3 regions of the Bacillus sp. H1a genome follow, and region 3 is predicted to be linked to each of the others. Evidence: predicted binding sites of a transcription regulator. Region 3 holds the regulator's gene; each other region holds the start of a gene.
What was found. Region 3 encodes LexA, which represses DNA repair genes until DNA is damaged. Its sites were predicted from a motif close to CGAACATATGTTCG; they were not measured.
Positions count from the first base shown of each region.

Region 1 (4,560 bases), on a different contig from region 3:
AGTTTCTTCATTAAACGTTGTACAGTTTTATAGGATACTTCCATTTTTTTAGCTATTCTATTTTTACATAGGAAACTAACGCCTACATATTTGCAGCTGTGGCGTTTTAAAATTTCAAGTAATGTAATTAGTTTAGATTGTACATCGGTACGCTTAATAGACATACGGATCGTGTCTCTGTATACACGTATAGTTTTATTTAATTCCTCAACTTTTTTAAATGTAGAAAGGTTGTGGAAAGATTCTTCACTTGCGATAACATCGATAAGTTTCTTCATTATTATATGTCTCCTTTTCCGGAAACAAAAAAGCAACAGAATGCCGAATGTAAGCAAACTGTTGCTAGGATACTCCACGTACTGTAAAATAGTGCGTAAGAGTACAGCAAGTGTTTGCCTATCGAGAGTAGGCGGACGGTATATATAGTGTTGGTAGCACTGTATATACACGCTGTACTTTTTTGTTTTTTATTTTTAGTGATATGGTATTTGTAGATAGAATTTATGGATTATAAGAGGTTTATTGGTAGAAAAGAAGGAACGAAGGAGTTAACTCGTATTACACATAAAGCTCCTATCGCAATTAGCCCGACAGATCAACTTTATTTTTTCCCTACGTATTCTTATTCTAGAAAAGAGTGTGCGTGGTTGTCTCATTTTCATATTGAAAGTAATAAAGAGCTAAAGGATGGAAATCTAATTATTAGATTTATTAATGGTTTTGCTGTGAAATTAGAAATATCAAAAAGTAGTTTTGAAAATCAGCAAAATCGTACAGCGAAATTGCGAACAGAGTATGAAGATCGTAAGGAAAAACAAGGAAATCCTTGCTTTAAAGAGATTGATAAAAGGGATGAATCAACATTAAGGCCAGCTTATGAGAAAGTGTATTTTGTTAGGGAAGAGGAGGTGTAAAAGGAAAGGGATGGGGGACTCATCCTTTTTTTGATTTCCTTATATACTCCATTTAATTGCCAAATTATTGAATTATTAGTTCTCTAATAATTTTAAATGGTGTAAAATTACAATATAAAGGTTATTTTCCTATATATAATTAATGTAGTGTGATTGCATATCATTTTATATTCAAGGCATACATGATAGTTCTTTCCTTATAAATTTCGAATGTTACCTATTCAGAGTACAGTATTAATACTATCTTTCTAATATTTATTAATACTTATCGTGATTGATAGTATACGCTTGCTAAAAAAGTTTTTTGTAAGAACTAGCTAGTAGAAATAGCCTTACGCGTAGTAAGGTTATTTTTTTGGGAAATACGGATTAGCACTTTCTATATATTCTTCTTTTTCATAATCTGTGCGTGGTGTCTAAATTATCTTCATATCCTGTCGAATATTGAAAGATTATTATAGTTTAATAAGGAAGGAATTCTCACGAAAGATATGGAAACTTAATAATTACATCTCCATATGTCATATCTACCATTTCCTCTTTCCTATAAGCAATGATACAGTAGAGGGAGTAATTAGAGTAAAGGGGTAAAGTGTAGAATGGATTTTCAGACAATCAAAGAGTATTTTTCACCAGAAAATATGGATCATATTGTTGAAAGTTATAAAGCGTTCGGACCACTTCTTGGTATTGGTTTACCGATGATAGAGGCGCTCATTCCAGCATTGCCACTCATTGTGTTTGTGTTGGCGAATGCTGTTGCATTTGGCTTTTGGTATGGATTTCTTTATTCATGGCTTGGATCAGTAATAGGAGCGTTACTTGTATTTTTCATTATCCGCCGCTTTGGAAGAAGTCGTTTTTTCTCTTTTGTAAATAAACATGAGAGAGTACGAAAAGCAATGGGGTGGATTGAAAGGAAAGGGTTCGCACCAATTTTCGTCATATTTTGTTTTCCATTTACACCGTCTGCGCTTATTAATGTTGTAGCTGGTTTATCACGTATTAGTGTGAAACAGTTTGGACTAGCATTAGCATTCGGAAAGCTTGTTATGATCTTTATTTTAACTTATATCGGTCATGATTTAACTTCGTTTATTCATAATCCGGTGAAATCAATTATCGTTGGGATTGTTATTTTTATTTTATGGTATGTCGGTAAAAAAATTGAAGTGAAATTAGAACTACATTAAGAATAGTCTTCTTGTAAAGGCAAGCTTCATTATTAAAGGGCGAGGGGAGAAGCGAATGAAGAAAACTTTGAAAAAAGAAGGCCTAGAGTGGATGAGAACAATCTTAATAGGTGTACTATTAGCTGTATTTTTTCGAACGTTTTTCTTTTCAACGTACGTTGTAGAGGGGAAGTCTATGATGCCGACATTGCAAGATGGCAATATGCTCGTTGTGAATAAGGTAAGTTATCAAGTAGGGGACTTGAATCGATTTGATGTTGTCGTTTTTCATGCGAATAAAAAAGAGGACTATGTAAAGCGAATTATCGGTTTACCTGGGGATCATATCGAATATAAGCATGATAAGCTGTATATAAATGGTCAATTTATTGATGAGCCTTATTTAGAGAAGTATAAGAAAGAGGTAAATGGAAGGCAACTAACAGGTAATTTTACATTAGAAGAATTAACGAGAGAAAAGTTTGTACCACCTGGGTATATTTTTGTAATAGGTGATAACCGCCTCGGGAGTTGGGATAGTAGACACTTCGGTTTTGTGAAAGCTGATACAGTTGTCGGTAAAGTTGATTTACGATATTGGCCAATTCAAGAGGTGCAAACGAATTTTTCAAAAGGTTGATATACTAAGTAGAAGTATAAAAAAAGGCAAACAACTCGGTTTGTCTTTTTTCGTGTCCTATAATACAATTATAGTAGCAAACTAACGTTCGTTATGTAAGTGAAAGGTGTGGTTACATGTCACTTCGATTTGTGATTGGTAGAGCTGGAAGTGGAAAAAGTGCACTTTGTTTACGTGAAGTGCAAGAAGAGTTAAAGCAGCGTCCACGAGGGAAAACAATATTATATCTTGTGCCAGAACAGATGACATTCCAAACGCAGCAGGCGTTAATTGGGAGCGAGGATGTAAGAGGTTCTATTCGGGCACAAGTTTTTAGTTTTTCGCGATTAGCGTGGAAGGTGCTACAAGAAGTGGGCGGAGCAAGTCGTCTTCATATTGATGAAGCTGGTGTGCATATGTTACTTCGTAAAATTGTAGAATCCCGTAAAGATGGACTATCTGTGTTTCAAAAAGCAGCAGAGCAAAACGGTTTCTTTGAACACCTTGGTAGTATGATTGCGGAGTTTAAACGTTATAATGTGACGCCGTCTAACGTATATGAAATGTGGCAACATTTAGATGCGCACAGCAGTAGTGCAGAGCAAAAGTTGCTCGCGAATAAAGTGTATGATTTACAGTTATTATATGATGACTTTGAACGTGCTTTAATTGGAAGATATTTAGATTCAGAAGACTACTTACAATTATTAGTTGAGAAGCTTCCAGACTCTGAGTATGTAAAAGACGCGGAAATTTATATAGATGGATTCCATTCATTTTCTCCTCAAGAGCTAGAAATTGTTAGAGGGTTAATGAGATTAGGAACTAGAGTAACAATAACATTAACGCTGGATGAAAAAACGTTAGCACAGCCAGTGAATGAACTAGATTTATTTTATGAAACGACGTTAACGTATGAAAAAATAAAACAAGTAGCGCGTGAAGAGAAAATAGAAATTGAAAAAACGATTCCACTTATGGAACAGCCGCGTTTTCATTCGCCAGCATTAGCGCATTTAGAAACTCATTATGAAGCGCGTCCAAATGAAAAGTTTCACGGAGAGGCGAGTGTAACGATTAGTACAGCGGCTAATTTACGAGCTGAAGTAGAAGGCGTTGCTCGTGAAATTCGAAGACTTGTGGCGGATGAAGATTATCGTTACCGAGATATCGCAGTACTTCTTCGTAACGGAGAAAGTTATTACGATGTAATGCGAACTTTATTTATGGATTATAATATATCGCATTTCATTGATGAAAAACGCCCGATGTCACATCATCCGCTAGTAGAATGCATTCGTTCTGCTTTAGAGATCATTAGCGGGAATTGGCGCTATGATGCGGTGTTTCGCTGCATAAAAACAGAGCTTTTATATCCATTAGACGTAAGAAAAGAAGCGATGCGTGAAGAGATGGATGAATTTGAAAACTACTGTTTAGCGTACGGTATACAAGGAAAGAGATGGACTTCTGAAGATCCGTGGATGTATCGACGTTATCGTTCACTTGATGATGCAAGCGGAATGATAACAGATAGTGAACGTGAAATGGAAGAGAAAATTAATCGCCTTCGTGACATTGTAAGAACGCCAGTTATTCGTATGCAAAAAAGACTGAAGCGTGCTGGAACAGTTATGCAAATGTGCGAAGCAGTATACTTATTTTTAGAGGAGCTTGACGTTCCGAAAAAGTTAGAAGAGTTACGTATTCGTGCAGAAGAAAGCGGAGATTTCTTATTTGCAACAGACCATGAGCAAGTGTGGGAAGAGGTGATGAGTCTTCTTGATACGTTCGTTGAGATGCTTGGCGAGGAGAAGATGTCCCTTTCTATGTTTACTGAGGTCATGACGACAGG
Region 1 is NZ_AYMH01000050.1:1,585-6,144, forward strand. Features, by position in the region: gene U860_RS0122905 (hypothetical protein) at 1-278, opposite strand, end outside; partial or broken gene U860_RS0122910 (competence protein ComK) at 519-914, shown strand; gene U860_RS0122915 (TVP38/TMEM64 family protein) at 1,514-2,107, shown strand; gene lepB (signal peptidase I) at 2,163-2,726, shown strand; gene addB (helicase-exonuclease AddAB subunit AddB) at 2,843-4,560, shown strand, end outside.
Region 1: a site for LexA is predicted at 2,804-2,817, ahead of addB (helicase-exonuclease AddAB subunit AddB). Genes of this name have one in related genera too.

Region 2 (4,560 bases), on a different contig from region 3:
ATTACATTTGAAATATTACCTAAAGCTAATAGCTCAATCCCCGTTTCCTCTAACTCTTTACTTTTATTATCCATACGTTCATCTTGATTCCCTCGTTTACCTTCATCTTTTGTATTAATATATGCTACAATTTGTAATATATAGCCGAGGGCTTGTAATGAACTCCCTACAATAACCAGATCCGATTCAATCTTTTCTTCTCCTATAAATCCTCTTGTTGTTCCAATAGCTGCCGTAAGATTTCCTCCTACTTGAAACCATGCCCCTGTCAATTCTAAACCGCGTGGATTCATTTCCCATCACCTATAATAAAATTTTCTTGTGCAATTAAAATAAGTAAATATCACCTTTAATTCATTATTTTATTTTTCATATGTAATTTTGTGCATCACATAAGGTGCTACTATAGTGAAACTTTAATCAGTGGAGTTTTTGCCCATCCCCGCTGATTATTAGCCCTCACCAATCGGACTTTTACCGGCAGACCGACTCCTACCTAACTTCTTTGCTTCCGCCAAATTTTGAGGTAGAAGTCTTACTGCCCACAAATAGCAGGATGATACAAAAAGAGCACCTTTCAGGCGCTCTTTTTTGGCAAGGAGTTTTTCGATGAAGATGTAATTAGCAAATGCTTCTTATATACTTTAATATATGCTTGTCCTTCAAAACTGGGAATACTATTTTACTTTTTTTAGTTTCTCTTTTTGTTTATCAATCAAAAAAATCAATGTTTATATCATTATTATTTTTAAATTTTATTTTCGCTTTCCCACATTTCTCACAACGATAAATATAGGCTACACCCAATTTACCATTTTTATAATCTTCATTATCCTGCATCCCAATGAAGCTATATTTATGTTTACAGTTCGATTCATCTAAATATTTTCCAATCCACTTTTTTAACTTAATATAACCTACCCTATCGAAAAATTTTCATTTAGTCTAATTGCATACTTTTATGTAAATTCTCAATTTCATTTTGCAACTTTTTAAATTGTTCAAAATGCATTGTTATAGACTGACTACTATTATTATCCGCGTTGTGTTTTACTAACAAAACACCGGTATCATGAAAAATCACTTCGAGTTCTTTCCTTATAGATACTTTCGTAATATGTGCTGTTTTAATTGCCGATAAAATTGCTATTTCATTTAACTTTAATTTTATTTCATTAGGACAAAATGCTTTTTCAACCAATGTAACATCATTACTATAAATAAGTGCAACAAGGTTACTTGATTTTGCATCTGTTAAATCTACTTTTTTCATAACATTATTCATAACATTTTGCATCCTTCTTTTTTCGTATATATCAATTATACAAATTTATTCTTTTTAATGTTCAACTCTGCGTTAATTTTAACATACTTTTTGATAAGTTGATTAAACAAAGCCTCAAACGTTTTTCTACTCCGTAACATTTGTTAAATGAACCCTTTGGACTATAACATCATATAGTAGTGTTAACAATTACTTAAAAAGTAGGTGAAAATCATGCCCTCAGTTGTAGGCAATTTAGTTGTACAAAATAGTAACGGATCTTTCAACTTAGGTGATTTCTACAATGTTTCTCCAAAAGAGAATACGAAAGCTTATAACGGCTCTGGCGCATCTAACGTTGGTTTTGTAGTTAATACTTTTAGTGGTGTTAGTGCAACGAATACATTCGATTCTGACCTTGCAGATCAAAACCAAGTTGGTACGGCCTAAACAATTCTTCAATCTTTTTTGTATAACATATTTAGATTTGTCCATACTATACACAGGCTGTTAAACAGCTATCGTTGATTTTTTGAGTACCAATCAATCTCTTTCTCCCTTTCCCTGGGGCTAAGCAGCTAGCTTGTATCTAGCTGCTTTTTCATGTGGCTACTTCCTTATTCATCTCTACTAAGAAAAATAAAAGAAGCTAAATTTCAAAATCCAGCTTCTTTTATGTTACATCAATTATGTCCACAATAGAAAATACATACGTTTTATAAAAAGCATCTGTACAAACTACATCCTGCTGAATTGGATTTATATGAACCACTGTCATATAACTTGTAAGTATGTACCCTTCTTCAAAATATGTCACTAACATCTCTTCTTCAGACAATAATGAAGTTAACAATTTATCAGAAATTCTCTCTTTCGCTTCATTCGTTAATATCGGTCTCTTTACTCTTAATTTCTCTCTAATCCCCTCTCGCATACTAAACAATTGTTCCGACATTACTGTAAACGGAACCCACTCTCTTCCTTTTTTCTGCATCTTTACTTGATTCATTTTCTTTATCCCCTCGATTTTTTATATCTATCGATTCTATATAAAAAGAAATTTCACTTTTAAATACACTCTGTCCATCTCTTATTTATAAGTAGTGTTCAAACTTACAATTATTCATGAATTGTAGGTATTAATTATGACTCCTTAACTGAAGAACACTTGTTCTAATCATACACGAACTAATGTTCTTAAGAAAGAGGAACATGCATATTTTTTTAACAAAATGAAACTTAAATCAATATAGTTTGTCCATTCCCAATGATTATTCACCCTGACCAATTAAGTTTTTTACACTTCCTATCGCCAGACAAAATACGTGTAGCAACTACAAAAACGACTCCACCTTAAGTGAAGTCGCTTTTTTCTAATAAAATATATTTCTAACTTTACTTTTCTATCCTGACTAACGTTCTTTCTGGAATACAAATTTCATCTATATCAAAATGATTTATTTTTAATTTCAATCCCCCTACTTTTTCCTTATCTTCATCATCAACCCAACAACTTAAGCATATACTTTTATTATTAACAAACTTACAAAACTTAAAAAGCATATGATGTAAAACACCTTATTCCTCATAGTTTACTATGAAAAAGAAGCGCTTTTGGCGCTCTTTTTTCATACATAATTTTATTAAAATTCATTAAATCCAATCTGTATATATTACTCTACAAGGTATATAATCGACTATTGTCACTACCAATTAATTAATATGTATAGGCTGCATTATAATATGTAACTCCCTCTCTGTTTCTCCTTTTTTCGGATGCCGATAATATTCCAATTTATATTCTAATACTTTATACTCAACCATCCCAATCTTAATCCCTTTTGTTTCTTTTAATACAGCTAATAGATCGCTTATATTTTCATCTGATGATTCAAATATTTTCCCTCCGCCTTCTCTCTTAAAGATAACCTTCATATATTCTCCCCCAAGTTAACTTTATAATCTAGTAGATAATAAGTCTAAAAATATTCATCCTATTTTTATTTATAATTTGCTTTCAAAAAAAGAACATCCTTTTTAATAGAATGCTCAGCTTTTCACTTCCTATAACATCAATATCTTTTCCAATAATATGATATGTATTGCTAATGATTTTATGAGTACTTCTGATTAGTGTGTTCTAATTGATTATGGCTATTATTGAAGATGAAAAATCAGCGATATTTTATGTCTATTTCGTATTGGTGTTAGCAAGTTCGTTTGCAAACTTGTTAGCACTTTTTTTGATAAGATAATACACACATCCCTTCTTATATAATGATTATGTTCCCATTTGGGTACTTATGTGCGGAAAATATCCTTCCTTAAAAAATAAGCTGATAGCTGAATGGGAAAAGGAAACAGGCCAAACATAGCCTACATATACGGAGGAAGTTATTTCGAAAAGAGGTAAAGTATCACGGAGAATTGATAAGCCATTTGATGCACATCATTTTATTGAAAAATGCACATGGTGGAGAACATGAATGGTGGAATATGCACCCAGCTAAATACCCTGATGAACATCAAGGTGGTATACACGCTAAGGACAGTATCTCAAGAGAAATTTTTAAAAAGTAATTAACGGAGGTAACAAAAGCTATGTTTGATTTTTTGAAAAAGTATGTTGTAGCTAATGAAAGTGTAAAAGCTGATCAAACACCTATTTTCTATCCTTTAAAAAGTGAGGAAATAGAAGAGGCAGAAGAGTTGTTAAAATTGAAATTCCCTAAAGAATTAAAAGATTTTTACAAGGAAATTGGTTATGGTTTTTTAGAAGCATCAGATAGGTTCTTTTTTAATAGATTTATGGACCCATTTTCGGTTTCTGATTTTCGTTTAAGGGAAGATATTTATGAATACAACCCCAATATAGATGGTGTTGATGATGAAGAATCGCTGGTTTTTTTTGAAGTAACAGAATTAAATTTTTTAACAATTAAATTCAAAGAAGAAAATGAATTAGGCCAATGTCCTATTTACTCGGGTTCTACAAAAATAGCGGATTCTTTAGAGGAATTTTTAAAACTGATTATGTAACAGCACATCGTAAGACAGTTGATTCAGGACGGTCATGGGATTCACCTGAAACTGAGCCAATGATACCTTTTGATGAGCATTTAAAAGTTCCTATTGATAAAGTTTTTGATTAAGGAGTGTTGAGAACAATGGGGAGATATCCACTAATAGCAATAATGAAAGAAAATGAGGATAAAGAAAATGTGATTTACAGTTTCGGTCCAGATACTGAATCTTGTATGTTAAATCCAGAGCTTTATAGTAGATGGAATTTTAAA
Region 2 is NZ_AYMH01000090.1:5,376-9,935, reverse strand. Features, by position in the region: gene U860_RS0129495 (hypothetical protein) at 1-293, opposite strand, end outside; gene U860_RS36705 (hypothetical protein) at 712-912, opposite strand; gene U860_RS0129490 (hypothetical protein) at 941-1,285, opposite strand; gene gerPF (spore germination protein GerPF) at 1,499-1,714, shown strand; gene U860_RS0129480 (YolD-like family protein) at 1,938-2,273, opposite strand; gene U860_RS0129470 (hypothetical protein) at 2,978-3,199, opposite strand; partial or broken gene U860_RS32235 (hypothetical protein) at 3,577-3,844, shown strand; gene U860_RS0129460 (SMI1/KNR4 family protein) at 3,866-4,303, shown strand; gene U860_RS0129455 (hypothetical protein) at 4,432-4,560, shown strand, end outside.
Region 2: a site for LexA is predicted at 2,449-2,462, ahead of U860_RS0129480 (YolD-like family protein). Genes of this name have one in related genera too.

Region 3 (4,560 bases):
ATACTATCTGTACAGGGGATTCAGGAAGATGAAGCTATCCTTTCACTTGTGTATGATTACGAGGATAAAACACAAAAGTGGCTTGATCAGCCTATTGGGTTTATTAATGGAGACATGCAAATTTCTGATGCTCTGCAAACACGTCTACAAGACCATCCCTTTATTGAATTTATTAATAAAATACAGATGGATGTAGCAGAAGTTTCTATTTCTTGTACAAGTTTATTTCACAATGAATCTCCTGGTTTTCCCGAACATGTCACAATGCGTAACATCGTTTCTAATTATATTTATCCAAATACATTAAAAGTTATTCGAGTGACTGGAGCAGATATAAAAGAAGCTCTTGAGCTCTCCGCCACTTATTTCGCACTAAATGTAGACGGAAATATCATTGTAAACCATGCATACTTAGAACCGAAACCGCAGCACTATAATTACGATATGTGGGAAGGAATTTCATACGTATTAAACATTTCAAAACCATTTGGCGAAAGAGTTACTTTTTTAGAATATGATGGACTTCCAATCAACATGAAGCAAGAATACGATGTCGTTATGAATAATTATCGTGCAGGTGGTGGCGGAAACTTCCTTATGTATCAAAATAAGCCCATTATAAAAGACATACCAATAGATATGTCTGAACTTATCGCTAACTATATATTGAAGCATAAAACGATAGAAGCAACAACAAATCATAACTGGAAAGTTATTAAATAGCGAATCTGTCTATTAATATCAAAAAAAGATGGGCTACGCCCATCTTTTAATTTAATTTTGCATTATCTTGCTTTTTTAAAGCTTTTAATTTCGCCGGTGTAACATCAGTGCCTTCTTCGTTAACGACTTTAATTCCTTTTAATTCGTTTAACATATTTTGACGAAATCCTTTTAAATATTGTTCACGTAGCGATTGGCGCTCACGTTGTTCTTCTTCAGTTAAGCCTTCAGCTTTTGCTTTTTTCGCTAAGAAGTTAATGCGTTCAATGAGTTCGTGACTTAGCATCTCGAATCCCCCTTCTACTCAAAACTGATTATTATCATACAATAGTTAGTCTTCTTTATCAAGCGATTGCTTTGTATATTCGACATATCTTCGATGCACAGTTGCTTTTGAAACATTATGACCGAAACCACGAAGTGTTGCTGCAATCTCTTCGAAAGTTAATTCATTCCTACGCAAACGTACAATTTCCTCAATAGGTACTTCTTTTTTCTCGCGTCCTACACTTAAATGACGATTTTTCAAATTATTCTCTGGACGAAATCCTTTCTCCACCGCTCTTTGCATGCCACGTTTAATTTTCAAATTGTGGATTTTTCTTTGATACTCCTCAACAATCCCAATTATATCTAACACCATAGAATCAGAATCCGAAAGCTGTAATTCACCATTATGCGTGTGCGTATAAACTTTTATTCCCTCTTTATGTAAACAATGCATTAATGCAATCTTCGCATTCCCTCTACCAAGGCGCGTTTCATCTTGTATAAGAAGCACATCAACTTGTTCATCTCGAATTGTATCTAGCACTTCTAATATGCCATCACGTTCAATTGTATAACCACTAGCCTGCTCTTCAATTACTTTTATAACATTCATTTGATAGCGCTCAGCTAAATGCAATAATTCATCTTTTTGACGCAATAATGATGTTTCCTGCGCTTCTTTTGTTGTGCTCACACGTGCATAAATAATTGCATTCATTTTGAACCCCTCTTTCTCACTATATTTTCCCTCTAGTGTATCATAAATTCGCCTTCCGTTCGAACTTATGTTTGTAGAATGTTTTTTCACATGTTATACTTATTAATAAGAAAAATGAAAGAAAACGAGGTGTTAGAAAACATGGAAAAGTTAACGAAACGCCAGCAAGACATTCTCGACTTTATTAAGCTAAAAGTACAAGAAAAAGGGTATCCACCTTCCGTACGTGAAATCGGTCAAGCAGTCGGCCTTGCTTCTAGTTCTACAGTGCACGGACATTTATCACGATTAGAAGAAAAGGGATATATTCGACGCGATCCAACAAAACCACGAGCAATTGAAATTTTAGGTGAAGACCGAACGGACACTGAAACACAATCTGTTATTCAAGTTCCAATCGTCGGAAAAGTTACTGCTGGTTTACCAATTACAGCAGTTGAAAGTGTAGAAGAACACTTCCCACTTCCAGCTAGCATTGTTGCTGGAGCAGACCAAGTGTTTATGTTACGTATTTCTGGGGACAGTATGATTGAAGCTGGTATTTTTGATGGTGATTTAGTCGTTGTTCGCCAACAACAGTCTGCATACAATGGTGAAATTGTAGTTGCCTTAACCGAAGACAATGAAGCAACTGTTAAACGTTTCTATAAAGAAAAAGACCATTTCCGTCTTCAACCGGAAAACTCTTCATTAGAACCTATCATTTTAAAACAAGTGTCAGTTATCGGAAAAGTAATTGGCGTATATCGCGATTTACATTAAAAATAATAAAAAGAAGATAATTACCTTATTTATATAAGTAATTATCTTCTTTTTGTATTTTGATAGATTTCCGTACATTCTATTCCTTATTTACGAGCTTCAATCGTAACATCTCCGGCAGAAGTTTTCCCACTAATCTTTGTACTTCCATTACCAATTGTTATATTTTTATTTTCCTCATTAAAAATTGTCACGTCTCCAGCAGTGCTTCGCCCGGTTATAACTGCGTCTTTCGGTTTTTCCAATAAAGTAATATCTACATCACCAGCAGTTGAGCTTGCCTCTAGATCATATTTAGAATCATGATCAATAACATCCACATCACCACTAGCTGTTTTTGCTGTTACTTTCCCAATCACTTTCTTTACATTCACGCTACCAGCTTTTGAAGATCCATCTACACTCTTAGCAGTTATATGTCCCAGATCCACATCTCCACCAAGTGTCCCAGCACTTACGTAGTCACTTTTCACATCACTTATTTCTATTTGCCCAGCGGATGAATTTACTTTTATCTCTTGATAAGAACGTTCAGGTATAAATATAGTCAATATAGGCGTTTGAAAATTGAAAGTAAAAAATGAGAAATCAAATGAAACACCTTTCTCTATTTCTCCTTGAATCTTTAATGTGTCACCATCCTCAGCTATACGAATCTTCTGTTTACGTAAATCTCCTGATTGCTTTACATAAAAAGAGGAATCAGGAGATTTTTGGACAACAATATCTCCTGCATCTAACTTAACTTCTACATTTTTTAGCGTTTCATTTTTAATTACGTCTTCTTTATTTCCTTTTTCTGCAGTTTGTACTGCTTTTTCATATGTTTGTGAAATCCCTATTACTCCAATAATGATACAAGCGATAGCTACTAATAATAGTTTTTTCATCATTTACTCCCCTTTTATCATTTTGAAGTTCCATATTACATATCGTACGCATAATCTTTTAAACCACTTCGTACTATAAAAAGCTACAATACATAACAACAAACCAACTCCAACAAACGTGATACTAACGAATAAATCAATCCATAAAAAAGTGCCCATAAACACTTTTAGAATAACAAAAAATGGTGTCACTACACTAGAAATCCCCGCAACCCAAAGAGAAAATATAGTAGCAATAATTGCAATTAATGGGCCTAACACAATAATAAAATTAAACAAACTAAGTCCAATCGCCGCCATGACAGCTCTTGTCACATTTGAAGTCGATGGATCTTTTTTCATTTCATCAAAGCGATACATCGCTAATAATTCTTTTGCAATCACTTTCGGAGAACCAAGTCCTTTTATTATTTCCGATTCAGTTTTCCCCTCTTCTACCCCAAACTGAAAGTGCTCTTCATAATCGAATAAAATGTCTTTCCTCTCTTCTTCCGGTAACTTTCTAAGCTGATTCGATAATTCCCGAAGGAACTGTTCTTTATTCATCCCAATTCACCCCTTCAATAATTTCTTGTACGCCTTTCGCAAAATCACGCCACTCTGTTACTAATAAATGAAGTTGCGTCTCACCTTGCTCAGTTAGTTCATAATATTTACGGGGCGGCCCTTCCGTAGATTCTTTTAAATATGTTTGAAAATATCCCTCTTTCGTTAAACGACGCAATAACGGATATACTGATCCTTCTGATATTAAAAACTTATTAGAGATTTGTTGAACTAGTTCATAGCCATAACAATCTTTACGTTTTACAAGAGCCAATACACACAGTTCTAACACACCTTTTTTAAACTGAACGTTCAAGGACAATCCTCCTTCCTTATTTTAGTACTGTTTAATACACGGTACTTGATTTATCCATAATATACCACTTAGTACTGTTCATTGCAAGGTACTGAACTATATTTATCCCCTAAATTTAGAAAATGCACAAATGAAAGCCCGAATAAGACCCTGTTGTAACAGGCCATTATTCGGGCTTTCATTCAATTTTAATTACATTAATACAAGACTTCATTCACTTTTTCTCCTCTAAGAACCAACTTCCATTTGTGAGCCCAATAAATTTCGAAACACACCTTTTCTCTCTTTAGCCAATTGATTAAATTCACCTTTTTGAACAATTTCACCTTTTCCTA
Region 3 is NZ_AYMH01000018.1:8,828-13,387, reverse strand. Features, by position in the region: gene U860_RS0107450 (bifunctional metallophosphatase/5'-nucleotidase) at 1-723, shown strand, start outside; gene U860_RS0107445 (DUF896 domain-containing protein) at 770-1,009, opposite strand; gene U860_RS0107440 (recombinase family protein) at 1,055-1,711, opposite strand; gene lexA (transcriptional repressor LexA) at 1,853-2,473, shown strand; gene U860_RS0107430 (DUF4097 family beta strand repeat-containing protein) at 2,560-3,366, opposite strand; gene U860_RS0107425 (DUF1700 domain-containing protein) at 3,367-3,909, opposite strand; gene U860_RS0107420 (PadR family transcriptional regulator) at 3,902-4,225, opposite strand; partial or broken gene U860_RS32950 (ATP-binding cassette domain-containing protein) at 4,454-4,560, opposite strand, start outside.